Regions from separate parts of the Exiguobacterium sp. ERU653 genome, predicted to be linked through region 1. Evidence: riboswitches for the same ligand, from Rfam matches in the RefSeq annotation. Region 1 holds a riboswitch; each other region holds the start of a gene.
What was found. A riboswitch is a leader RNA that binds a small molecule or an ion and turns the genes downstream of it on or off. The one in region 1 is predicted to bind thiamine pyrophosphate.
Positions count from the first base shown of each region.

Region 2: it holds a riboswitch for thiamine pyrophosphate, as region 1 does, so the genes downstream of both, thiW (energy coupling factor transporter S component ThiW) here and thiT (energy-coupled thiamine transporter ThiT) in region 1, are expected to answer to the same signal.
Region 3: it holds a riboswitch for thiamine pyrophosphate, as region 1 does, so the genes downstream of both, tenA (thiaminase II) here and thiT (energy-coupled thiamine transporter ThiT) in region 1, are expected to answer to the same signal.

Region 1 covers NZ_JACSKV010000001.1:432,125-440,368, reverse strand. Annotated here, with positions in the region: gene KNO95_RS02285 (DAK2 domain-containing protein) at 1-1,144, opposite strand, end outside; gene KNO95_RS02280 (Asp23/Gls24 family envelope stress response protein) at 1,167-1,529, opposite strand; gene rpmB (50S ribosomal protein L28) at 1,782-1,970, shown strand; gene KNO95_RS02270 (thiamine diphosphokinase) at 2,027-2,611, opposite strand; gene thiT (energy-coupled thiamine transporter ThiT) at 2,608-3,183, opposite strand; TPP riboswitch at 3,257-3,357, opposite strand; gene rpe (ribulose-phosphate 3-epimerase) at 3,378-4,034, opposite strand; gene rsgA (ribosome small subunit-dependent GTPase A) at 4,038-4,925, opposite strand; gene pknB (Stk1 family PASTA domain-containing Ser/Thr kinase) at 4,967-6,919, opposite strand; gene KNO95_RS02245 (Stp1/IreP family PP2C-type Ser/Thr phosphatase) at 6,925-7,659, opposite strand; gene rlmN (dual-specificity RNA methyltransferase RlmN) at 7,668-8,244, opposite strand, start outside.
Region 2 covers NZ_JACSKV010000001.1:1,910,871-1,919,114, forward strand. Annotated here, with positions in the region: gene KNO95_RS09740 (ring-cleaving dioxygenase) at 1-12, opposite strand, end outside; gene KNO95_RS09745 (MarR family winged helix-turn-helix transcriptional regulator) at 40-483, opposite strand; gene KNO95_RS09750 (tetratricopeptide repeat protein) at 625-1,755, opposite strand; gene KNO95_RS09755 (ribonuclease FAU-1 family protein) at 1,805-2,344, opposite strand; gene KNO95_RS09760 (DUF58 domain-containing protein) at 2,407-3,459, opposite strand; gene KNO95_RS09765 (AAA family ATPase) at 3,462-4,382, opposite strand; gene KNO95_RS09770 (hypothetical protein) at 4,477-5,166, shown strand; gene KNO95_RS09775 (hypothetical protein) at 5,240-5,980, shown strand; TPP riboswitch at 6,026-6,125, shown strand; gene thiW (energy coupling factor transporter S component ThiW) at 6,192-6,677, shown strand; gene KNO95_RS09785 (hypothetical protein) at 6,738-7,001, shown strand; gene KNO95_RS09790 (GNAT family N-acetyltransferase) at 6,996-7,472, opposite strand; gene KNO95_RS09795 (VOC family protein) at 7,683-8,081, shown strand; gene KNO95_RS09800 (LTA synthase family protein) at 8,170-8,244, shown strand, end outside.
Region 3 covers NZ_JACSKV010000001.1:1,881,081-1,889,324, reverse strand. Annotated here, with positions in the region: gene KNO95_RS09590 (PadR family transcriptional regulator) at 1-99, shown strand, start outside; gene KNO95_RS09585 (DUF1129 family protein) at 74-829, shown strand; gene KNO95_RS09580 (YjjG family noncanonical pyrimidine nucleotidase) at 951-1,628, shown strand; gene KNO95_RS09575 (NUDIX hydrolase) at 1,631-2,080, opposite strand; gene KNO95_RS09570 (pentapeptide repeat-containing protein) at 2,136-2,738, shown strand; gene KNO95_RS09565 (aminoglycoside 6-adenylyltransferase) at 2,735-3,562, shown strand; gene KNO95_RS09560 (hypothetical protein) at 3,613-3,765, shown strand; gene KNO95_RS09555 (ion channel) at 3,773-4,168, opposite strand; TPP riboswitch at 4,305-4,409, shown strand; gene tenA (thiaminase II) at 4,497-5,171, shown strand; gene thiM (hydroxyethylthiazole kinase) at 5,168-5,956, shown strand; gene thiD (bifunctional hydroxymethylpyrimidine kinase/phosphomethylpyrimidine kinase) at 5,956-6,795, shown strand; gene thiE (thiamine phosphate synthase) at 6,764-7,405, shown strand; gene KNO95_RS09530 (SDR family oxidoreductase) at 7,431-8,069, shown strand; gene KNO95_RS09525 (diguanylate cyclase domain-containing protein) at 8,181-8,244, shown strand, end outside.

The DNA of each region.
Region 1 (8,244 bases):
CGATATCTTCTGTTGATGGGTTCATCGTCTGTCCGCCTTCGATGACGTGTGCCGATCCGAGGGAACGGAACAACTCACTGACACCTTCACCCATTGCCACCGTCACGATTGCAAATGGTGCTTTTGGTTTCTCATCTTGTTGAACGCCCTGTAGATTTATGCCGTGTTCTTCTTCGAGAATTGTCGAGTGCTGTTGACGCATGTTCTCGATCTTGACTGCGACGAGTTCACCGAAGCGCTGCCCTTTCGTAATGACCTCACCTGGTGTCTCGACGTGAACGTGAACTTTTAATAATTCTTCGTCCGCGACGACAAGAAGTGAGTCCCCTAGTTCAGACAATTCGTTACGGAACGTGTCTTCGTTGAATGGTGTATCTTTCAACTTATCATCTTGGAAACGAACCATAATTTCCGTGCAGTAGCCGAATTCAATGTCTTCTGTTGACATGAATCCTTGCGCCGCATGCGCGTGATGCTCTGCCTCGATCAACGCATCCATCACTGGAGCATGAGGTTTTTCGAGTTCTTTGCCTTCTAGGCTCGCGAGGAATCCTTCATAGATGACGAGAAGTCCTTGACCGCCAGAGTCGACAACACCGACTTCTTTTAATACCGGTAACAAGTCCGGCGTACGATCTAACGATGCTTTCGCTTCAACGATGACACGTTTCATAAATTCAGTGAAATCACTTGTCGACTCTGATGCAAGGAGCGCTTCGTCGGCCGCTTCACGAGCAACCGTCAAAATCGTTCCTTCAACCGGTTTCATAACCGCCTTGTATGCCGTGTCGACACCTCGCTTGAGAGCTTCCGCAAAATCAACTGTCGTGAGTTCTGTCTTTCCTTCAACGGCTTTACCGAATCCGCGGAACAACTGACTTAAAATAACGCCCGAGTTCCCACGTGCCCCCATGAGCAGTCCGCGAGCGAACTTTGATGACACCTCTGCAATATTTGATGAGTTCATGGCCGCTACTTCTTTCGCACCTGACGTCATCGTCAAATTCATGTTCGTTCCCGTGTCTCCGTCTGGAACCGGGAAGACGTTAAGCGAATCTACATAATCTGCGTTTTGGCTCAAGTTGGTCGCTCCGTTCGCAATCATGTTTGAGAGCGCCAATCCATCTAAACGTTTTAAACCCACACCAAATCCTCCTCCGTTTTCGTCAGTCATTCGTCAGACGAACGCCTTGAACGAATATATTTACCGACGAAACGTTTAATCCTAAAGTTTCTCCAAGCGTGTACTTCACTCGGCTTTGCACGTTGTATGCGACTTCAGATACTTTCGTTCCGTAGCTTACAATGATGTGCATGTCGATATGTACATCTTCATCTTCTTGACGTACGACGACACCACGTGCATAATTTTCACGTTTTAACAATTCAGCAATGCCGTCTTTCAATTGTGCTTGTGAAGCCATGCCGACCACACCGAAGCATTCCATCGCTGCACCACCTGCGAGTGTTGCGATGACGTCACTTGTGATGTCAATATTGCCATATGTTGTCTTCATTTCAATTGCCATATGGAGTAGCCTCCTTTATTCGGAATGATTCCTAATGTACATTCTACAATAAGTACCTAGTTATTAAAAGAACCTGCTCCAGAAACTCGGTCAATTAGCGCGATAACCTCATTCATTATTCAAATCCTTGCGAGTAATGTCAAGTTTTTTTCTTGTCATGGTATGATTTTCTAGTTGCATCGGGAAAAAAGCCGTGCTAATATAAACGAGTGTCTATTAGGACGAACCCACATAAAAAAGGAGGGGAAACGCATGGCACGTAAATGCTACGTAACAGGTAAATCACCTAAATCAGGTAACAACCGTTCGCACGCACTCAACAAGACAAAACGTACTTGGGGTGTGAACGTACAAAAAGTTCGTATTCTCGTTGACGGTAAACCGAAACGCGTTTGGGTTTCAGCTCGCGCACTTAAATCTGGTCTCGTTGAACGCGTATAATACTTATACACGAACGAATAAATCCCAACGGCATTCGCCGATGGGATTTTTTTTGCTTATTTTTTGACGACCATGACGAGAACGATCCCCCGATGAACCGTCAATCGGGCAAATGCTTCAGTCCATTCATTGGAAATCGTCAGCGCTTCTTCACTCTTGATGTCATGATGTTCGAGCGGGTACTTGACACCATCAATAGAAATAGTCGCTGTCTTCCAAGGTATGAAAGACAAATAGTAGCCTTCTTTTTTTGAAAAGCTATAATCACCGGCTTTAACGAGATAGACCGTTTGACCATTCCCATGCAAAACCATCTCAGGATACTTCTCGAGCAAACCGACGTTCGCGAACGTCATATCGACTCGTCCACCGAGCGCCCCGTATACGTGCATCCTCGTTGCCCCTCGCTCTCTTGCCAACTGAAGCGCAATCTCAAGGTCCGTCATATCTTTCTCGGACGGATAGCGTAACGCTTCTTTCGGTGGTTTTCCCACAAACGAGTCAAAATCTCCGACCACAACGTCCGGTTCAATCCCTTCATCTAACAGTCTCTGATAACCTCCATCAACACCGATGACATAATCGGCATGACGCGGTAAAGGAATAACTTCCGGACTTGCCGCGACGATCAAGACATTCATTGACGAATGTCCCGTGTAGCTACACGTGTGAAACGTGGAGCTGTTGTAAAGAGTAATACTAATACGATGGCTGAAATAATAAAGGATGGGGCCATGTACGTCGCGTTATAACCGAGTGAATACGCTACGACCGGACCTTCCGCATACTCGGCGAAAAAGACGATACCCGAGATGACATGTGCCGCATAACGCAACACCGACCCGATCAAGGCACCGAGCACCAAATATGTCGCGAGTGTCTTCGTCGCACCTTGACCGGCCGCCTGTTTCACACGACCAGCAAACATACCCGCCATACCGACGAGGCCATAAGCGACCGTATAGTCGAGCAAGAACTGTACAGGTGTGAAGATGTAGGCACCGAACAACAGTTGAAGCGTCCCGACGAGTGCACCTGTCGCAAGTCCCCCTTTCAATCCGTGACGGAATGCCATCACAAAGATTGGGAGCATCGCTAGACTAATCGAACCCCCTTGTGGCAAGCGGTATGGGATGAGTAAATCAAAGATTAGCCCGAGCGCCGCAAACAATGAAATTTCGATGAGCGCTTGTAATTTAAAACGTGATTTCATCTTTCTTCCTCCTTTAACTGTTTAAACGACAAAAAGCAGCATGACGTAAACGCCATGCTGCTTAGATTCGCAACGTGCATTTTCGCCACATCCCTACGTCCGTGTGAACGGAACAGGTTCAAAGGGTTAGCGTATGCCTCTCAGCCACATCATGTGACACCCCTTGCGACAATATCTTGTTGTTCTATCGTTGATTATACACGAGATGCGCCACGAATGCTATCGATGGCTGCTTTATAATCCGGTTGATTGTAGATGGCCGAACCGGCAACTAGTACATCGGCACCCGCATCGATGCAATGTTTCGCCGTCTCTTCGTTGACCCCACCATCGATTTCAATTTCAAAATCAAGTTGGCGATCCTGACGCAGTTGGTTGAGCGCTGAAATTTTCGGTACGACCGATTCAATGAACGCTTGTCCACCAAACCCTGGGTTGACGGTCATGAGCAATACCATATCAACATCTGGGAGCACATGTTCGATCGTCGACAATGGTGTATGCGGATTCAAGACGACTCCACATTTCGCACCAGCCACTTTGATTTGTTGCAAGACACGATGCAAATGGTTCGTTGCTTCCACATGAACGGTCACGATATCCGCGCCTGCCTTCACAAAATCTTCCACGTATCGCTCCGGTTGGTCAATCATCAAGTGCACATCGAGGACCATATCTGATTTTTTACGTAAGCTCGCGAGCACAGGTAGACCAATCGAAATGTTTGGCACGAACTGACCGTCCATCACATCGAAATGGATATAATCTGCTCCCGCTTCTTGAACAGCTTTCACTTCTGCCTCCAAATTGGCAAAATCGGCAGCTAAAATGGATGGTGCAATTTTAATCATCTGTCAATACCTCCGTTTTCGATCATTTAACTCTTCCATAAAGGTAACATAATTATCGTAGCGAGTTGAAGCAATTTTACCATCTTGAACGGCTTGTTTAATGGCGCAGCCTGGTTCGTTGATGTGAACACATCCTCGGAACTTGCAATCGTCGTGTCGTTCGACAAACTCCGGGAAACACCATCTGAGCTCATCAGTCTCGAGTTCCTGTGGAAACTCCAAACTCGAAAATCCCGGTGTATCTGCTACTAATCCGTCCGCCAATTGAATCAACGTCACATGACGCGTCGTATGCTTCCCCCGACCGAGCGACTTGGAGATTTTACCGGTTGCTAACTCGAGTTCTGGTGCGACTGCATTCAGTAGCGAACTTTTTCCGACGCCCGTCTGCCCGGCAAAGACACTCGTCTTCCCTTTAAAGAGTCTCCGTACTTGCTCGACTCCATCCGAAAGCTCCGTTGACGTCTCAATCACATCATATCCGATTGCACGATAGCAATCGGCCGCCTCTTGAATCGGTCCGGTTTCTGTTTCACTCAGCAAGTCCATCTTCGTCAAGACGATGATCGGATGGATCTGTTTTGACTCAATCAGAATGAGGAATCGATCAAGCAAATGATAGGAAAATGCTGGCTCTTTTACTGAAAAGAGGAGAAATGCTTGATCGATGTTGGCAATCGGCGGTCGGACGAGATGGTTCTGACGCTCCTCTACTTCAAGAATATATCCGGTCCCATCCTCTTGGTCTTGAATCACTACATCGTCACCAACTACAGGCGAGATGTTACGTTTCCGAAAGTTTCCTCTGGCGCGACACCGAATCTCTTGATTCGATTCGGTCATGACATCATAAAATCCACCCTGTAAGCGAATAATCGTTCCTTTCAATATGACTACCTCCTTTAAAAAGAGGTGACGCTACCGTCACCTCTTTATTGTGCCTCTTTGGCTTGCGCATATGTGACTGAATCGGTTCGGACGATCTCACCATCAACTTCAATCGTTGCTGTCCCGACTTCGTTGGGGGCAATGACGAGCGTATACGAATACGTTGTTGTTTCTGTGATTTCATCTCGTAATACTTCAATTTCACCACGTGCATCGACCGTACGAATGACGACTTCGACCGCTTTCGGTTTTTTGTCTTTATCCGGTTGCTCGACTTCGACACTGACTTCTCGTTCAATCGAAACATCGGTCGGTTCAACGCCCTCTGAGACGATGACTGTGAGTTCTGTACCAGGGTCAACTGCAGTCCCTGCCGTCGGAAGTTGGCGGATGATTTGACCTTTTGGAACACTTGTCGAAAATTCATCACGTCTCACAATTTTCAGTTTGTTTTGCTCAGCATAGGTCGATGCTTCCTCGAACGTGTACCCGGCAAGATTCGACAGTTCCACTTTGTTGCTTCCTGTCGATACGACGAGCGTGACCGTTACTTCGGACGGCACGACCTCTTCACCTGGTTCGAGCGATTGGGAAATAACATCTCCATTGTCGACCGTTTCTGAAGCCTCTGTTTTAATTTCAAGGTCACTGAACGCCAAGTCTTTTAGCATTCGTTCAGCCGCAGTTTGCGAAAGTCCTTCCACATTCGGCATCTCGACCGTCTCTTTACCGGCAGAAACGACAATTGACACCGTCGTGCCTCGTTTCGGTTTACGTCCTTCTTGAGGGTTTTGCGAAATGACCTCACCTTCTTTGACGTCATCGCTCGCCCGCTCTGTCACTTCGACGACAAAGCCTGCGTTTTCAAGTTCAGACGTGGCATCACCGATGCTCATTCCGACAACATCAGGTACGACGGCACGTGACACCTCATCAGCGACCACGTATGCTGCGATACCACCACCAATTAATAACACGACGAGCAAAATCCAAATCCACCATTTACGCTTCTTCTTTTTGAGCGGTGGCTGTTCTTCAGCTTCCTGCTCTTTTGATGCAGAAATTGAAGATGTCGATCCAGGTGTTTCCGTTTTTTCTTCAGTCATGATTGGTGTCATGACGAGCGTTTTGTCGAACTCATCCTGATTGGTTGGGAGACGTCTCGGTTCATCGGCACGTTCACGACTCAATGCGGTCATACAATCTTTCTTGAAGGCTGCAACCGAAGTATGACGGGCTCCCGGTGACTTCGCCAACGCTTGCATGACACAGTTTTCAAGTGCTTGGGGAATATTCGGATTCAAGTCCATCGGTCGAATTGGATCGTCCTGCAGATGTTGAAGCGCAACGGCAACCGGTGTCTCTCCTATGAACGGCACACGACCTGTCAACAGCTCATAAAGGACGGCACCGAGCGAATAAATATCTGACTTCTCATCAGCAAATTTACCACGTGCTTGTTCAGGCGAGAAATAGTGGACAGATCCAAGTACCGACATCGTATGCGTCAACGTCGCATTCGACATCGCAACCGCAATCCCGAAATCGGTCACCTTCACGTTTCCAAGTTGATCAATCATCATATTTTGTGGTTTGATATCACGATGAATGATTCGGTTCGCATGGGCATGATCTATCGCATCACAAATCTGTCCCATGATACGCAGTGCCTCATCGACAGATATGTACTCTTCTTGCAAATATTGTTTCAATGTCACCCCATCGACATGCTCCATGACGATATAGTACAAATCTTCTTCATCGCCGACGTCATAGATGGCGACGATATTCGGATGGTTCAGACTCGTAGCCGCATGGGCTTCTCGCTCGAACCGGCGTATAAATTGTTCGTTATGTGAGAATTCAGATCGCAACACCTTGATGGCGACGGTTCGGTTTAAGATCTCGTCATGAGCTCGGTAGACATTTGCCATGCCTCCGCTGCCGATTTGTTGTTCGATCCGATAACGATCGTTGATTCGTTCTCCGCTTCGCATCGGATTCATCCTCTCTTTCTATCTGTAAATTGAATGAGGGCGACCGTGATGTTGTCGCTCCCTCCCAATTGATTGGCTTCCGCAATGAGTTGTTCAGCTTTTTGTTCAGCCGATACAGCTTGTTGTAAAACGTGTTGAATCGCCCCATCGGTCATATGCGTCGTCAATCCATCCGTACAAATTAAAATCACATCAAACTCAGGGTCAGCGAGCACTTGCACGTCAGGTTTGACCTGTTCGCTTGAACCGATCGCCCGAGTGATGACATTTCGTTTCGGATGAATCCGCATCTCTTCTTCCGTCAATTCACCGAGCTGTTTGAGCACGTTGACGTAAGAATGGTCTTCCGTAAGACGTCTCAATTCGTTCGCTTGGAGCGCATAGACACGACTATCTCCAATATGGACAATCACAACCGTCTCCCTGCTCCAACAAACGGCCGCTACAGTCGTTCCCATCATGACGAGATCGGATTGCTTCGCAAATTGTAGCACTTGTTCATTCGCCAGGTCGATGTGATGGCGGAACCATCGTTCGATTTCGACAGGAGTTTGAGGGAGCGACGGGAAAGCACGTCGAAACTCTTCAATCACGATTTGACTCGCGACCTCTCCCGCTGCATGTCCACCCATCCCGTCTGCAACTAGCGCAATTCCTGATAAGGTATCGCCTAAGATTAAAACTGCATCTTCATTTTGTGTGCGTACTTGTCCGCGATCTGTTCGAAATGCTAATTCCATCTATCTGATTACCTCGTTTCTTGTTCGCGCTCCTTCGCTCGAAGCTGTCCACAAGCGGCATCGATATCCGATCCTTGCTCGCGGCGAATCGTTACGTTCACGTTGCGGTCTTTGAGCACTTTTTCAAAGGCGAAGATTTGAGCTCGTGGTGTCCGTACGTAATCACGTTCGAGTACATGGTTGACGGGGATCAAGTTGACGTGACATTTGATTCCTTTCAATAGGTCCGCTAAAAGATGGGCATACTCTTCCGTATCATTTACGCCACCGAAGAGTCCATATTCAAACGTGATCCGACGACCGCTCTTTTCCGTGTAATAACGGACCGAGTCCATCAACTTGTCTAAGTCAAAGGCACGGTTGATTGGCATGAGCTTGGTGCGCAATTCAGTCGTTGGCGCGTGAAGCGAAATGGCGAAGTTGATTCGCATTCCTTCATCGGCAAACTTATAAATTTTAGGAACGATCCCACTTGTTGATACCGTGATATGACGCGCTCCGATGTTGAGCCCGTTGTCATGGTTGACCGTACGTAAGAAACGCATCAACTCATCGTAGTTGTCGAACGGCTCGCCGATTCCCATG
Region 2 (8,244 bases), 1.5 Mb from region 1:
AACATGATTCATCATTCTCTCTCCTTTTATATCTTGATTTCAAGATACATGATTAAAATTTTTTGCGGCTTCTGCCCGCTTTCCTATTTGTTTCAACTGTTCAATCGTTTCGTTTAATTGCATCCCTTCAAACACGGCGTTCATATGCTCCGTATGCTTAGGGAAAATATCTTGCATCAAGCGCTCTCCGTCATCCGTCAGCGCCGCGTATGTGATGCGACGATCGCTCGGACAAGCCTTACGAATGAGATACCCTTTTTCTTCTAACCGGTCCACGACGTACGTCATACTTCCGCTCGAGAGGAGAATTTTCTTCCCGATGACTTGAATCGGTTGATCTCCTTTATGATATAAAAACTCGAGTACGGCGAACTCGGTCGCGTTCAATCCGTAAGACGCCACTTCCTGCTTCACCAGGTCTTGTAACGACTGAGAGGCACGTAACAGCACAGTAATTGTTTTTAATGCATCAGATGGTTCCATCTGTCTCCCTCCTTTGTCCAAGAGAGCCATTAACTTAAATTCAAATATCTTTAATTCGAGATAAATATATCATGCGAAGATTTTCCCGTCAATCGATTTGATTCAAAAAAATGAGACGGGTTGTTCCCGTCTCATTCTCCTTTAATCATATGTCTCATTTAAGTTTCTCGCATAGAATGCGATGGCACGGCGGTACCTTGCGATACTCTCGTCCGGTTTCGGGCTGGCGAGTAACTCGAGTAACGCACCCGTCGCCTCTTCATGGCGACCGACGTTATAGTGCGTCATCGCCTGAAACACCTTGAGCGCCCCATGATTCGGGAATTGCTCGATCGCATCTTCAAATAACTGTTCCGCCTCCGCGTATCGACCGAGTGCCCGATACGTGCTGCCGAGTCCGAGATACGATTCTACCAACTCACCCCCGGTCAACCCGAGTCGGATGGCCCGCTCATAATGAGGTACCGCTTGACGTTCTTCCCCGAGCGAGTCATAACACCACGCGCAGTACGCATGTAACCTCGGATTCTTTTCATCTTTCCGCAAGAGCGACAAGAACAGTTGCTTCGCCTGCTCGAGTTGTCCCTCCTCACGGAGACGGACGGCTCGATCAAAGTCATGGTCTTCTGGCACGTCGGTCACCTTCTTCGCAAAATCTTCGTCTAACCAAGCTTGTAGTGTTTCGTAATACTTGCCGATATGCACTCCATCGACGAGTGCATGATGGGCTTGGACGGATAACGGCATGACCAGACGCTCGCCTTGGCGTTCGAACTTGCCCCAAGCGATGCGTGGCACGCTGTCATGTTGTTGCTGATGCGTCGGGTGCATGATACTCGTGAACGTGATCCACGGGACACTCGTGATATACAGCAAATCGTCGGGCTCGTCATCCCCGATCACGACTTCATCGCCAGCTTGCTCCATCCGCGTCGTCACTTCCTGTAAGAATGTCGGTAAATCTTCATAAAACGTAGCCGCACAAAAGTTGAAGACTTCCTCGTCTAACATGACCGTGAACGAAGGGTGGACCACCTCGTGTTCGACGACCTCTTCACCACGAATCCGATAGCGCAATTCCGGAATCGCGTTCGCCGCTCTCACCGCACCGTATAAAAAGAGTTTGAAGAACGATTGATTGCTCTCCTTGGCATATGTATATAGGTTCGTGACATCTACGTTTGCCGTCACATTGAAATGTGGCGCATCAAACGCTTCGAAAAACGCGAAGTGCTTACGTCGTGCCCACGTCTCAATTTCAATTTTTTTCATAAAAACTCTCCCTCCTACGCTCTTACTGTAGCAGAGAGAGTGAATTCGCTCATAGCTTTTGTTTTAACTGTTCGTAATGTCCTTTTGCCAAATCAAAGTAGATGAAGTCTCCACGTTCGATCCGTTCGAGCGTCGCTTCGAACTCACGCCATCCACGTTCGACCTGTTCAGGCGTCAGCTCGCCGCTTTCAGCCGCCGCCTTGAACTCATCCTCATCCTTTTTGACGATATCGCCATTTGGAAATACAAGAATATCGAGCAACAAGTCATCCATGTACGGAATGCCATTTTCTTCGCCGATTCGGTCGACGAGGTCGATATACCATTGCACGATTTCACCGTCAGGGTTGAACATGACCGTCACACCGAACGGTTCATTGTCCGGGAAATATTGGAGCCAAGCAAACCCGGCATCCGCCACGATGAATTCTTCCCCTTTATGCTTTTTATATAATGGTGCCCGAACCTCATCGATTTGGAATAAGGCGACGACGCCTGAAAATTGTTCCGTCTGAACACGAATTTGCGCGTAGCGGTTCTTTAAAATCCGTTCCCAGTCTCGTCGATTCGCATACTTTCGTTTTGCCATATAGATCTCCCCTTTGGTCATCTCTATATGATACAGTTCGCCAGAAGAAGGAAAGTTCCTTGTTAGTCGTACAAATTATGCTGATTGAACCAAACGAGATGACTTTGCTTCAAGCGTTTCCGCTCAACCATACGGACGAACGCGTCTGTCGAGATGAAACGGTTCCCGGGATGGAGGTCGGCCAACATCAAGAGGATGAGGCGTGAACCTCGTTCTCCCTCTTGAAGAGAGATATGCTCCATCTTTCCTTCACCATTGAAGCGATTGATGAACAGTTCGACTTTACACTCCTCTTTTAAGAGACGAGTCGTCACATATGCGACCTGGCTGATGATCGACTCGAAGTCGTGATGCAACGTGTAGCCGGACGGCCCACTCAAATCAACTGCGAATGTGAACGTGTCGAGCGACGTCTTTTGAAAGACTTTCGATTGGACTCGTCCAAGTTTCGCCGTCGCGACCCAGTCGATCTCTTTGACCGGTTCCCCTTCGTAAGGCTTCGAACCTAGAACCTGAAGTGGATTCCGTAAAGGTGATGCGGTCAAAGGACGGTCACCGAGTGCCAATCGTTTCGTACCGACCGGAGGATGTAACGTGAGGGACGGCAACACCGTCCATCGTTTCTCGATCGGGCACTCAAGAAGATACGTCCCGAGATGAAACGGGAGCGTCACAGCAAGTACGCACTCTTCGATATAAGCTGGTCCCCGGAATTCAGCCTGCACACGAAGCACGTGACGAGCCTGATCTGTCCGTAACGTCAAATCCAGACTGTTCGGGGACCGGTCGTGGTCTGGAAAGCTGAGCGCTGTATTGGTTTTCAAGCGAACGCGAACGGGAAGCCCGAGTCGTTCGACGGTTTCACTTCCATCTAGCATCACCTGAACTTCCGTCTCATCCCCGACGAACAGAAGAGACTCGTGCGTATGTATATGAAGACGAAGGGCTTGTTCCAACTGTTTCCGCGTCCGTTCAAAGAACCAGACGATGCCCGCAAGTAAACAAAGTGCATACCCGACAATCTCCATGTACGGGACAAATACGAGAATCACTCCGGCGAATCCGTAGACCGGGATCCATTGTTTCTGTAGGACGTTATGTGTCGAGAACGTCATCATCAACCCTCGACTGGAACAGAAACGGTGTCTAAGATGTAACGGATGATGTCCTGTTTCGTTGATTTGATGCCTCCTTCAAGCGTCAACGTCAGACGATGTGCCAATACATAAGGTGCCACGGCTTTCACATCTTCCGGAATGACATACAATCGATCGTTCAGATAGGCATAACTTTGAGACGCTCGCATGAGCGCGATGGCTCCTCGTGGACTGACACCGACCTCGACAGATTGGTGTTCTCGTGTCGCATGAACGAGCCCGAGTAAATAATCGAGGACGTCATCTTGAATCGATACTTGCTTCACTTCATCTTGCGCTCGGCGCAACTCGTCTAACGTCGCGACTGCCTCCACGGTTTTCCGTGTTTGGCGCATGACTTGTAATAGTAGCTCTCGTTCTTCGACGACATCAGGATAACCGACTGGAATCGAAATGAGGAAACGATCGAGTTGGGCATCCGGTAACGGGAACGTCCCCGCTGATTCGATCGGGTTTTGCGTCGCGATGACAAAAAATGGTTTCAGCATCGGATACGTCTCTCCCCCGATGGAGACTTGTCGTTCTTCCATCGCCTCGAGCAAGGCAGACTGCGTTCGTGGAACCGCTCGGTTGATTTCATCGATCAAGACGATATTCGCAAAGATCGGTCCTTGTCGATGGTCGAACGTCTGCGTCTGCATGTTGAAATAATCTGCGCCAATCACGTCAGACGGTAACAAGTCGGCCGTAAACTGAATCCTTGAAAACGCCCCGTCAAAGCTGGCCGCAATCGTCTTGGCAAGTAACGTTTTTCCGGTACCCGGTACATCTTCTAATAAAATATGTCCTTCCGCGAGTAACGCGGTACAACAAAGGCGTACGACATCCTCTTTTCCTAAATACACCTCGTTCAACTGTTTGATAACCTGCTCCATGCCCATATGACGACCTCCATTTTTTGTCTTAATCAAACTTTACCTTTTTATGGTAAGATAAACAACAAATAGTCTGAACATTCAAAAAGGAGGTAACTTCTTGCGCTGGACGAACAAGTTTTTTCTCATGATTGCCGCCACACTTCTCGTCACCTTTACAATGATGGTGGTTGCGACCGGGATATTCGAATGGCTCTATAACCCGGAAACGATACCGGTCGAGGAAAATAATAGTCCTCCTACGGATTTCAAATCAGATGAAGACAGTAAGCTTTTAATAGATGAATCTAAAGCAGATTATCCGTATGAATTAGATCCTCGAAAAGGAAAAATAAAACCTCTTGAGAGATTTACGGGCTCTGGAGAGTCCACACGACGAAATCTCGGTTTATTGGTCGCTTTGATTGCATTCTGTTTGCTCGGTTTTTATGTCTATCGAAAACGAAAGCAACGTTTGGCGCGTACACGAAGCATCGATTCAAGCACAGACTTGTTCCAACAAGACGTGCAGAACCAGAACGATTCGTCTGTTTCAACGCTCACAGCGTTCACGAACGTTCCGATTCGCGATGCGCTGATCACATTTAACCAATCTCTCGTACCAGCCAAGCGATTGCGTGCCCATGAAACATTGCAAGAGTGGTTCCGACGCATCGATTTACCGATGAACCCGTCCGTTTATCATGCGGTTCGCTACGGCACCTCCTCAGGTGTGACGATTTCTGAAGAAGATACGCTGCATTTTAAGAGCACCCTCGATGATTATGCGGGACGTCCTCACCCCGAGTGAGAATGTGCACAGGTTCTGCTTTTTCATCATGAATGATAAAATGGTGGAAAATGTCAGTTAAGGGGATGGAAACATGAGACGATGGGCGATGTTCGGATTAAGTGCACTTTTACTCACGGGTTGTACGGATACGGTGGCAGACAATCCAACCCCAATCGAATCACCCGATGAACCCATCACCGAATGGACGCGTGAGGACTTTAAAGACGTCTATGACCAATACGAACAAACGAAACCACTCCTCGTTGCGCTCGAGCAACAAGGCATCAAACCGTTTCGCGAGACGTTCGAACGCGTCATCATCGCCGGAAACGGCCTCGAGCATACGTATGCGGATATTTACCCATTCAAGCTCGATGACGGGACGTATGCTACCATTTTCGATAATCAGGACGGAACGGTGATCAATGGATCTGAGTCGGTCGCTCCGCTATTCTGGCAGGAGGAATCCTTCCTTCAATACGTCGAAGAGATTGAAAATCGGAAATTCGGTACAAGTGCTCCACCTACCGATGTCGTCCTCACGCAGGATGAATTCCAAACGGTCTATGACCGCCATGCCTACACGTCAGCCCTCCTCGTCGAACTCGATGAAGCGGGCGTCGAACTGGCCCGGGACCCAATCGATGACGTGATCATCGCCGGGAACGGCGTGACCGAAGTGACTGCCGACTTGTTCGTATTCGATGTCGCGAGCGGATATGCCATCGTATACGACCAGGATGGAGAAATATTAAAAGGTCCCGAATCCATCTCACCGCTCTTTTGGAACGAGAAGGACTATGAGGACCTGTTAGCCAAGAATGAGGGATAATTTCGCCCATTTTCCGATTTTAGCTATGCTATACTCAAATCAATAAACGACCACTAGGGGAGCCTTCGGGCTGAGACGGCATTGTGCCGGACCCTTTGAACCTGATCTGGCTCATACCAGCGTAGGGAAGTGGCTTGGGATACGTCTCTGTATATCCACGCCATTTTTCCGTCTGGAAACGTGGCGTTTTTATTTTGAAAGGAGACTATTCATGCGTATTCAACAACTCACTTGGATGGCGATGCTCGTCGCCATCGCCGTCGTCGGCTCGATGTTCATCTCGATTCCCACAGGTGTCGCCCGCGCTTATCCGATTCAGCATATGGTGAACGTGATTGCCGCAGTCACCATCGGCCCAATCGGAGCCGTCCTCGTCGCATTCGTGACCGGACTCATTCGCGTCATGACCGGCACAGGGTCACTGCTCGCGTTCCCCGGTGGCATGATTGGCGCGTTTCTTGCCGGCATTTTCTTCGTTCGCACGAACCGCTTCTATGCTGCCGCTCTCGGAGAAATCATCGGGACTGGGGTTATCGCTTCGTTGATTGCCGTCCCGTACGCGAAACTGTTGATGGGCTCGACGTTCGGTGCTTTCTTCTTCGTCCCGGCGTTCCTGGCCTCTAGTTTGACCGGCGCGCTTCTCGGTTGGCTCGTCTTGTCACGCGTCAAACAGTTGCGACCGAGTATACTCAAATAAAAGCCCCTCAATTGGATGGAAATGGTAAACTATAGACAACATCTATAGAGGAGGGGTTTTATGTCTCGTTTCAATCAACTTGTAGCGGGTGGTATGTTGTTGTTTTTGTCCGGACTCTTATACACACTCGAACGCATCGCACTCTACATACGTTGGTACGCCGAAATCTCAACCGGGAGTTGGTTGGAAAAACCGACGTTTGTCGATCCGTTTCTCCAAAACTGGTTCGTTACCCTATTCTTCTTTGCAGCTATCGTTCTCTTTTCGATGGGCATGAATGCTACAAAAACAACAAGTCCAGCCGAGAATCCGACCGACTCATGACGGTCGGTTTTTTGTATGATAGACCCAAATCGCTTCACCATTCCATTCATCAATTAAGCCGCTGTCGACAAAGCCGTTCTTCGCATAAAATCGTTTCGCAGCTTCATTCTCTTGATGGAGGCTCAGGATGATATCATCGACATCATATTTTGTCTGAATCCAGTCCACCGCCATGCGTAGGCACTTCGTTCCAACACCTTTCCCCTGTTCGTTTTGATCCATCATGAAACGATCGAGCCACACATACCGTTCTGTCTGGTTTTCTGCTCCGACCATCATGAAGCCAACCGGTCGCTCACCGTCATAAAATGCATAGCTCTGCCAATTATATTTCGTATCCTCAGCCATCTCTTGAAGCGACTCGGCATTTGTCTCGATGAATCGGGATTGTTTCTCGTCCACTGTCAGAGCGATGACCGCATCTCGATTGACTGCATCAATCGGTTGAATCGTGATTTCATTTCCTTTCATGCTTTCACCTCATTGGTTTCTATCCTTTTCTCTCTTCCATACGATTTCTTCCGTAAAAAGTTTCTTACCCCGTATCTTCAAAAGCACGCGTTCGGTACACTAAAATAAATGGGAAGTTGTCGTCTTTTTCACATCATAGCTTCATCCGCTTAGTATTTGACTAGGCCATATCGTACACTTCATCAAAATTGAATGAGAGGAATCATCCTAATGAAACAAATCCATCATATCTGTATCCAAACGCCTGACTATCTTGCGTCCAAGACATTTTACGAAGCACTCGGTTTTGAACTCGTCCAAGAGTCGCGAAACTTCCATACGCGTGACTTCAACAGTTGGCTCAAGCTCGGTGATTTTTATATCGAGCTCCAGACTGCTAAAACGAATGAAACGTTACAAGATTATTCGAAACATATGGCCGGTCCCGTCCATTTTGCGATCTATGTGGATGACCTCAAAGCGGAAGTCGCACGACTCGAACAACTCGGCGTCACGTTTTTACCGAAGCACGGTGGCAACATCTATTTCGTCGTCGACGGTCATTTAAGTAAACTGAAAGCACCAGAAGGAACCATCATTGAACTGCGCGATACGTTTCTGATCAACTGAGGTCGACGTGCCTCTTGTTTGTTGGACACATCTTCACGTTTCCCGCACTCGTTTCATCGGGAATGGATATGAAAAGGATGTGTTGTTCATGATCAAATATCTCGATTATTGGAGCTACTTGTCACTCTCCCTGGCAAAGCTCTTCTTTTTTAGCTGGTTGACC
Region 3 (8,244 bases), 1.4 Mb from region 1:
TTACTAGCCTTTAAACAACGTTGGATAGAAGTTTCAAGCGGTGTCGACCGCGTACTCAGGGAGGAGAATAAAGATGGAACTTTCAAAGAAAAGTCGTGATTTTTTAGATGATTTATCGGTATACCTCATGTCGAGCGGGAAGTCCGAGACTGAGGTGAAAGATATTGTCTTTGAGTTAAAGGATCACTTGTTAGAAGCGGAGCAAGCAGGGAAGGATGTGGACGATGTCATTGGACAAAGTCCGAAATCCTACATGCAGTATATTGGTCATGAGATGGCATTCGACATGAATGAATTTATCAAAGTCATTGTGATGATGATTTCAAACCTGTTCGCATACATTATTATTGGCAATTTCATTGAAGGTGAGATGACGTTCTCAACAATCCAAATGATTGGTTTCCCACTTGTAGCAATCCTTTTCTTATTAGCTGCTTCACAAGCTTTCCGTACTATGGCGGTTCGCTCGAAGGAAAGCAAATTCAAAAACGGTGTAACCTATGTCGTGCTTGCTGCGATTCCAATGTTATCATTTCTTGGTTTGATGGTGCTTGATATCTTCATTGAAACTCCGACGGTTGTTTTCGGTCCGGTCGGTCAACTTGTATTGTTCGGAATTGGTGTAATTACATTACTCATCGTCTCTGTATGGACAAAAACATGGATTAATCTAATCATTCCGATTCTTTTATTTGGACCGCAATATGCGTTTGCTCGCACGAGTTTACCACTTGAGCAACAATTGATTTTTTCGATGTTGATTTTTTTCATCGGAATGGCAATTTTCTTTCTTGTCTGGGCCAAGAAAAATAAAGAGAATCAAGTCTGATGTTTTAGCCATCCGGTTCATCGTCAAGAAAAGATAAAGGGGGATTACGTTTATCCCCCTTTTTTTGATGTTCGTTTCTACTTCCTGTACAGTTAGACGAAGAGAGGGGTTAGAAAGAACCATGAAACGTTATGAAGCCATTTTATTTGATATTGATGACACGCTATTAGACTTTAAACAAAGTGAGCACGTCGCCTTGGAGCAATTGCTCGCATCCTACAATGTCCGGATGACGGATGAGGTGAAGTCGCGCTATGTCGACATCAACACGGTCCTGTGGCGCGCATTTGAACGTGGGGAAGTAGACCGCGAGGAAGTACTCGTCGGTCGTCACACGAAACTATTCGATTCGCTCGGTCTTACGGTTGATGGACCATATGTCGAACAGCAGTATCGTGACTATTTACATGCAGGCGTACACATGATCGATGGTGCGTTAGAAATTGTACAAACGCTGAGCGTTGACTATCCGCTCTATATCGTCACAAACGGCGTGACGGAGACTCAATTCAAACGGTTAGAGTCATCGGGACTATTGCCGTACTTCCAAGACGTCTTCGTATCGGATGCGACCGGCTCGCAAAAACCGATGAAGCCGTTCTTTGACTATGTCTTCGACCGAATTCCAAATGTAACGCCAGAGAAAGGCTTAATCATCGGCGACTCGGTCACGGCAGATATCGCCGGTGGGCGGATGTATGGTCTAGATACGTGCTGGTTCAATCCGAAAGAAGTGGCCGCGACGATGGAGTCGACGTATGAGATTCGACATTTACATGAGTTGAAATCGCTTCTCTAAGTTCAAGACGGGTTTAGTGAATGAACTGGCAAACGGTTCGGGAGTTGACCCAATACTTCTGGATAGAGCGTGACGTCTTGGAGACGGTCAAGCTTTTGCCAACGATAAATCAGGTGATCTCCTTCAGGTCCGTAAAAATCGCCGTCTTGGAGCGGGAGGTCACCATCTACATAAAAGTACAGTCCAATCTCATGAAACGGTTGGTCGTTGTACGTAAATAAATTCTCGTGCACGAAAGCGAACGAGGTATCGGTCACATGCATGTTCAACTCTTCATGAAGCTCGCGTGCGAGCGCGGTTGCGGCTTCTTCACCGAGCGTCACGCGCCCCCCGGGTAATGCCCAAAAGTCATCCCGGACGTTTCGGTGAATCAATAAATGGTCGTCTTTTACAAAAATACCGGCAACGCGGTAATTGAAGACGCCGTGTTCAGTCGGAAATACGATGTCCATCTATATCACTTCCAATCTTTGTAATCTGTTCTAGTATACCTGAAGGAGAGATCATATGTTTCAACCACATACGCAATATCGAGACGAAGATTTCCGTGACGTGACACTCCGAGACGAAGAACTGTCACACGTCACGTTCGAGAACTGTCGCTTCACATACGTCGATGCAACAGAACTACAAACGGAGCGCTGTCAGTTCATCAATTGTGACTTCACGGATTCGAAATGGAACGCGTCCCGTCATGTCAGCAGTTCATTTTTGAACTGTCAGTTTCATGGTGCCAACTTGTTCACGAGTGAGTTTGAACAATGTAAAATGACCGGGTCATCTTTTGAAGAAAGTCAGTTTGAAGGCGTTCTTGTAAAAGAGGGGGACTGGTCGTTCGTCAATCTTCGTCACGTGTCGCTCAAAAAGATGGATTGGTCCCATGTACGTTTAATTGAGGCGGACCTGTACGGAACTGACTTGACCGAGACGGTTTGGTATCAGGCGGACTTGTCCCGGGCGACACTTCAACATGCGGTGTGTCGTGGTGCCGACTTCAGAGGAGCACTCGTCGATGGGGTTGATTTTTCGAACGTGACGTTACAGCAAACAAAATTAGACGCGATGCAGGCGATCCAAGTCGCGCGCTCATTGGGGGCGATTGTAGAATGAAGCCGGAACAAATCATTGAACAGCTGGTTGCGTTCGCAACAGAACGTGAATACATCCGAACGGTCGTCTTGAACGGCTCGCTCGTCAATCCGAACATCCGACCAGACCCGTATCAGGATGTCGATCTTGCCTTTTACGTAGAAGATGTAAGAGCGGTTGCGGCCGATCGCTCATGGATCGACATGTTTGGAGAGGTCTTGATTATGCAGACACCTGAGACGTCTGATCCCGAACGACATGTAACGTTTTTAGTGCAATATGTAGACGGACACCGTATTGATTTGACGATTCGGTGTGTTGATCAACTTGAAGCGATGCTCGAAGCCGACTCGCTCAGTCAAATCATCTTTGACCGAGATGATCATCCAGATGTGACGCCGTCAGACACATCGTATCGTGTGAAACATCCGTCTGCTGACGAGTATGCGGCTTGTTGGAATGAGTTTTGGTGGGTGTCGCTCTATGTCGTCAAAGGAATCAAGCGGCATCAAGTGCTATATGCGCTCGACCACCTCGACATCATGCGGAATATGCTCCGTCAGATGATGGAATGGAACATCGGTTATGCGACAGATTTCTCGGTGAATCTTGGGAAGTCAGGGGACGGGATGCGCGACCATTTACCGGAAGAGTTATGGGAGATGCTCGGGGCGACGTATGCCTCGGCTGAACTGAGCGCCATTGAGGACACGCATGACCGATTACAATCACTCTTTTTCTTTTGCGCGCAACGCGTCGCCGAACAAGGCCATTTCGTATTTCAGGAGGAAGAAGCGAGACGCGTCCGTGCTGCATGTGCAACACTTCGACATTCGAACGATTAATGACGGCGAGAGCCGGGAAACGCTCCTTATAGAGAAAGGAGCGTTTTTTCATGAATCCATATACGACATTTATTGCCCTTTTAGTCGGAAGTCTCGTCCTCTTTGTCGGCATTCGTTTAAAGAAATGGCCAATCATTTTGGTTGCGATGCTTCCTCTTGGTCTCGTCGCGTTCAATATGTTTTTGCTCATCACCGGACGCTAGAAAATCTTCACTCGTCTTTCTGATACATCGATTTGATGAAGAAGGCACTCGGTAATAAAATACCGATTGCGCCTTCGATGATAGCGAATAATCGGGTCAATCCGATTGGCAACAAATCACCAAAGCCAATCGATAGTAGGGTGACCCCGCTGAAGTACAGGAGGTTTTCCCAAGTCGGTTCGACAGCATTCATGGATTCGAGGGAGGTCACAAGAATGACTGAATCGCGAGATAGCGCATAATAAATCAACGTGAACCCTAACATGACACCAAATAGGCTGACGAATAACTGAGCGAACAACCTCCCATCAAATCCTGTCTGTTTATACGTTTGACGTTTGAAAAACCAAAACACGTTCAAGCTGATGAAGAGTAATGCAATCGTCAATAAAATCGTATTCATTCTGTCCACATCCTTTTCTTATCAATGTGCTTCCTTACCCATTCCCGAAGCGAAGAATGAAAAACGGGATCGGAAAAGGTTTGCAATTGATGAAAAAATTGATAGAATGTGGTCGAAGACGACTGAATTTCATAATGTTTGCCACTAGGGGAGTCGCGTTACGCGGCTGAGATGGACATGGTCCAGACCCTTTGAACCTGATCTAGTTCACGCTAGCGTAGGGAAGTGGGCGAAACGACTCATATGGCTTCACCTAGATATGACTGTTCGAGACGCCGCTTCCGTTATGGGAGGCGGCGTCTTTTATCTGTTATAAGGGGGAGTTCATATGAAATTTACAGATCACTTACGTCAGGAAGCAGATGGATTGTTTGAAGCAAGCTTTCATCACCCGTTTGTCCGTTCACTCGGAGAAGGAACGCTCGATGAGAAGAAGTTCAGACATTACGTCATGCAAGACTCTTATTATTTGAATCAGTTTTCGAAAGTGCAGGCGAAGGGGGCGACGCTCGCACCGACGATGGAACTATCAAGCCGTTTTTTAACACATGCCTTACACACGATTGAGGCGGAACTCTCACTTCATCGAGAGTTCTTTACGATGCTCGACGTAACGGATGTCGAATTGGCGACATTCGAGCCGGCTCCGACCGCTTATGCGTATGCGCTCCATATGCAACAGGCAGGACCGACACTCGGGGACGTGCTCGCGTCGATCCTTCCGTGCTACTGGGTGTATTACGAGATTGGCGAACGTCTTAAAGACAAGCGTCCTGATCATCCGATTTATTCGGCCTGGATTGCGACGTATGGCTCAGAGTGGTTCCGCGAATTGGTGGAAGAACAAATCGATCGATTAGATGAGCTCGCAGGACAAGCGACAGAAGAAGAGCGTGTGCGTTATACGAAACTGTTCTTGAAGAGTTGCTATTACGAAGTCGCTTTTTGGGAAATGGCTTGGACACTTGAGTCGTGGACATTGTCACAGGAGGTCAACCAATGAGACATGAGATTTGGAGTGAGATTCGGAAGCAGGCACCGCTCGTTCACAACATCACGAACACAGTCGTGGCGAATTTTTCGGCGAATGGACTGCTCGCCATCGGTGCCTCTCCCGTCATGGCGGATGCAATCGAAGAAGTGGCAGAGATGACATTTATAAGTGATGCGCTCGTGTTAAATATCGGGACACTTAGTACGATGACCGAAGCCACGATGATTCGTGCAGGGCAGGCGGCGAACGAGGCAGGATGCCCCATTGTACTCGACCCGGTCGGAGTCGGGGCGACGTCATTCCGACGAGATGTGGTCGAACGTATTTTGCGTCACGTGCGTGTCACGGCCATTCGAGGAAATGCAGGAGAAATCGCGACGTTGATTGGTGTCGATTGGGCAGCTCGTGGTGTCGATGTTGGAGACGGTGCATGCGAACCGCGACAATTGGCGCTTGAAGCAGCGAAACGATACGGATGTGTCGTGGCCGTGACTGGAAAAGAAGATATGGTCAGCGACGGGAACGTCGTCATGGAAATACACGGCGGGACGAAACGCATGACTGAGACGACCGGTACGGGATGTTTACTCAGTGCAGTGGTCGGAGCTTGTCTAGCAGTCGAAAAGAACGCCCTTAAAGCGACGGTGACCGCCATGTCAGGCTATACTTATTCCGGTGAGCTAGCGAGTGAGCGAGCAGAAGGACCGGGAGACTTTCCGATTCACTTTTTAAATGCCCTCCATCAATTGACGCAACATACAATTCCGACGAATCGAATCGAGGTGTCGACATGATGAAACCTCAAGTTTTGACAATTGCAGGATCTGATTCAGGCGGAGGAGCCGGCATTCAAGCCGATCTCAAAACGTTTCAAGAGCTCGGCGTATTCGGGACGAGCGTGCTGACTGCAATCACAGCCCAGAACACACTAGGGGTACATGGAATTGAGGCTATTTCCACGGAAATGATTACCCGACAAATCGATGCGGTAGCTGATGATTTTAGCATCACCGCTTGTAAAACCGGGATGTTGGTGGACGCTGAACGAATTGAAGCGGTGGCGAAGGCGCTCGAACGATATCGTTTCGAACATGTTGTCGTCGATCCTGTCATGGTAGCGAAAGGGGGCGCCTCTTTGTTGCAAGTTAGTGCGGTCGAAGCACTTCGCACGAAGCTGTTGCCACAGGCGACCATCGTGACCCCGAATATTCCAGAGGCAGAAGTGTTGGCGGGGATGGAGATTCGGACCGAGGCAGACCGGATGAAGGCAGCGCAGGTGATTCGAGCCATTGGCGTCGATATCGTGATTATCAAAGGCGGACATTCGAATGATGTAGAAGCCGTTGACTTAATCGTGACCGAGTCTGAAGCGTTCCGCGTAAAAGCACCTCGAATCCAAACGAAAGATACGCACGGGACGGGATGTACGTTCTCTGCCGCATTGACAGCTGAACTAGCGTATGGGAAGACACTACGTCAAGCGGTCGTTGACGCAAAACGATTCATTCATCAGGCGATTGCACATGGATTATCGATTGGGCAAGGTCATGGACCGACTAATCACTGGGGACATCGTTTAGCGAAAGAAGAGGTGATTACCGTTGACGTTCTGTACGAAACAAGCGCTCGCTAAGCAGCTTCGCCTTTACTTTGTGTGTGGAACGACGGACGCATCCGATTTGGTGACGACCGTCAAAACGGCACTTCGATGTGGTGTGACATGTTTTCAATTTCGCGAAAAAGGTAAAGATGCATTGTATGGAGATGAAAAAGAAGCGATGGCAAGGACGCTCCAACATGAATGTCGAGAAGCAAAGGTCCCGTTCATCATCAACGACGATGTTGAATTGGCGCTCGCGATTGACGCGGATGGCATCCACGTCGGACAAGATGACTTACCTGCCAAACAAGTTCGAGAACGGCTAGGACCTGATAAATGGTTAGGGGTGTCGGTCCATACGATGGAGGAAGTCAGTGCAGCTCTTCCGTTCGCAGATTATGTCGGCATCGGTCCGATTCATGAGACGCGAAGTAAACTGGATGCAGGGATTGTGCGTGGCACGGAACTGATTCAACAAGTTCGTCGACACTATCCACTGCTGCCGATTGTGGGGATTGGGGGCATTCGTCCCGATCATGTCCCTGCTATTATTGATGACGGGGCAGACGGTGTTGCCGTCATCTCCGCCATCGCTTCTGCACCGGATGTAGCAGAAGCTACCCGGCGTTTCGCTTGTCTCTGAATTCAATTTTTGAGGAGGAAGACAGATGAACGTATTTGTTATCGGTGCAAACGGCCAGATTGGCCATCAATTGGTAGAAAAGTTACACAATGAAGGGAAGCATCACGTCACAGCGATGGTTCGTAAAGAAGAGCAGCTCGATGACTTCAAGTCAAAAGGATACAACGCTGTACTTGGCGACCTCGAAGGTTCAGTAGCGGACTTGGAAAAGGCAATCGACGGGATGGACGTCATCGTGTTCGCGGCTGGTTCTGGTGGAAGCACTGGAGCAGACAAAACCCTTTTAATTGACCTAGATGGTGCAGCGAAGAGTATCGAAGCAGCACAAGCGAACGGGAACATCAAACACTTCGTCATGCTCAGTGCCTTAAAAGCAGAGGATCGCTCAGCTTGGCCAGATTCGATGAAGCCGTACTACGTAGCGAAGCATCATGCCGATCGCTTACTCGAACAGAGTGGACTCACATACACGATTGTTCGTCCGGGCGCATTGACAGATGATGCGGGAACGGGAAAAGTGAACACGCAATTCGAGGGAAGTGGAGAGATTCCACGCGAAGACGTGGCATCATTCTTGGTGCATGTCCTCCATAACCATGCAAATGCGCAGAACAAAGCGATTGATTTGATTAAAGGGGATACCCCAATCGAAGAAACGTTATAATGTGTCGAATGAAGAACGGGATGTGGCTCATCCCGTTTTTTGTCGCGTTAAAGAGGGAAAAGTCAGCAGAATAGCGAAATGAAGAATTATGAATAGGTGAGGAGGTTCCGCATGACCGAGATGTTCATTTATCTGGCGGTCTATTTGTTGCCGTCATTTTTACTCGGCTTTTTAG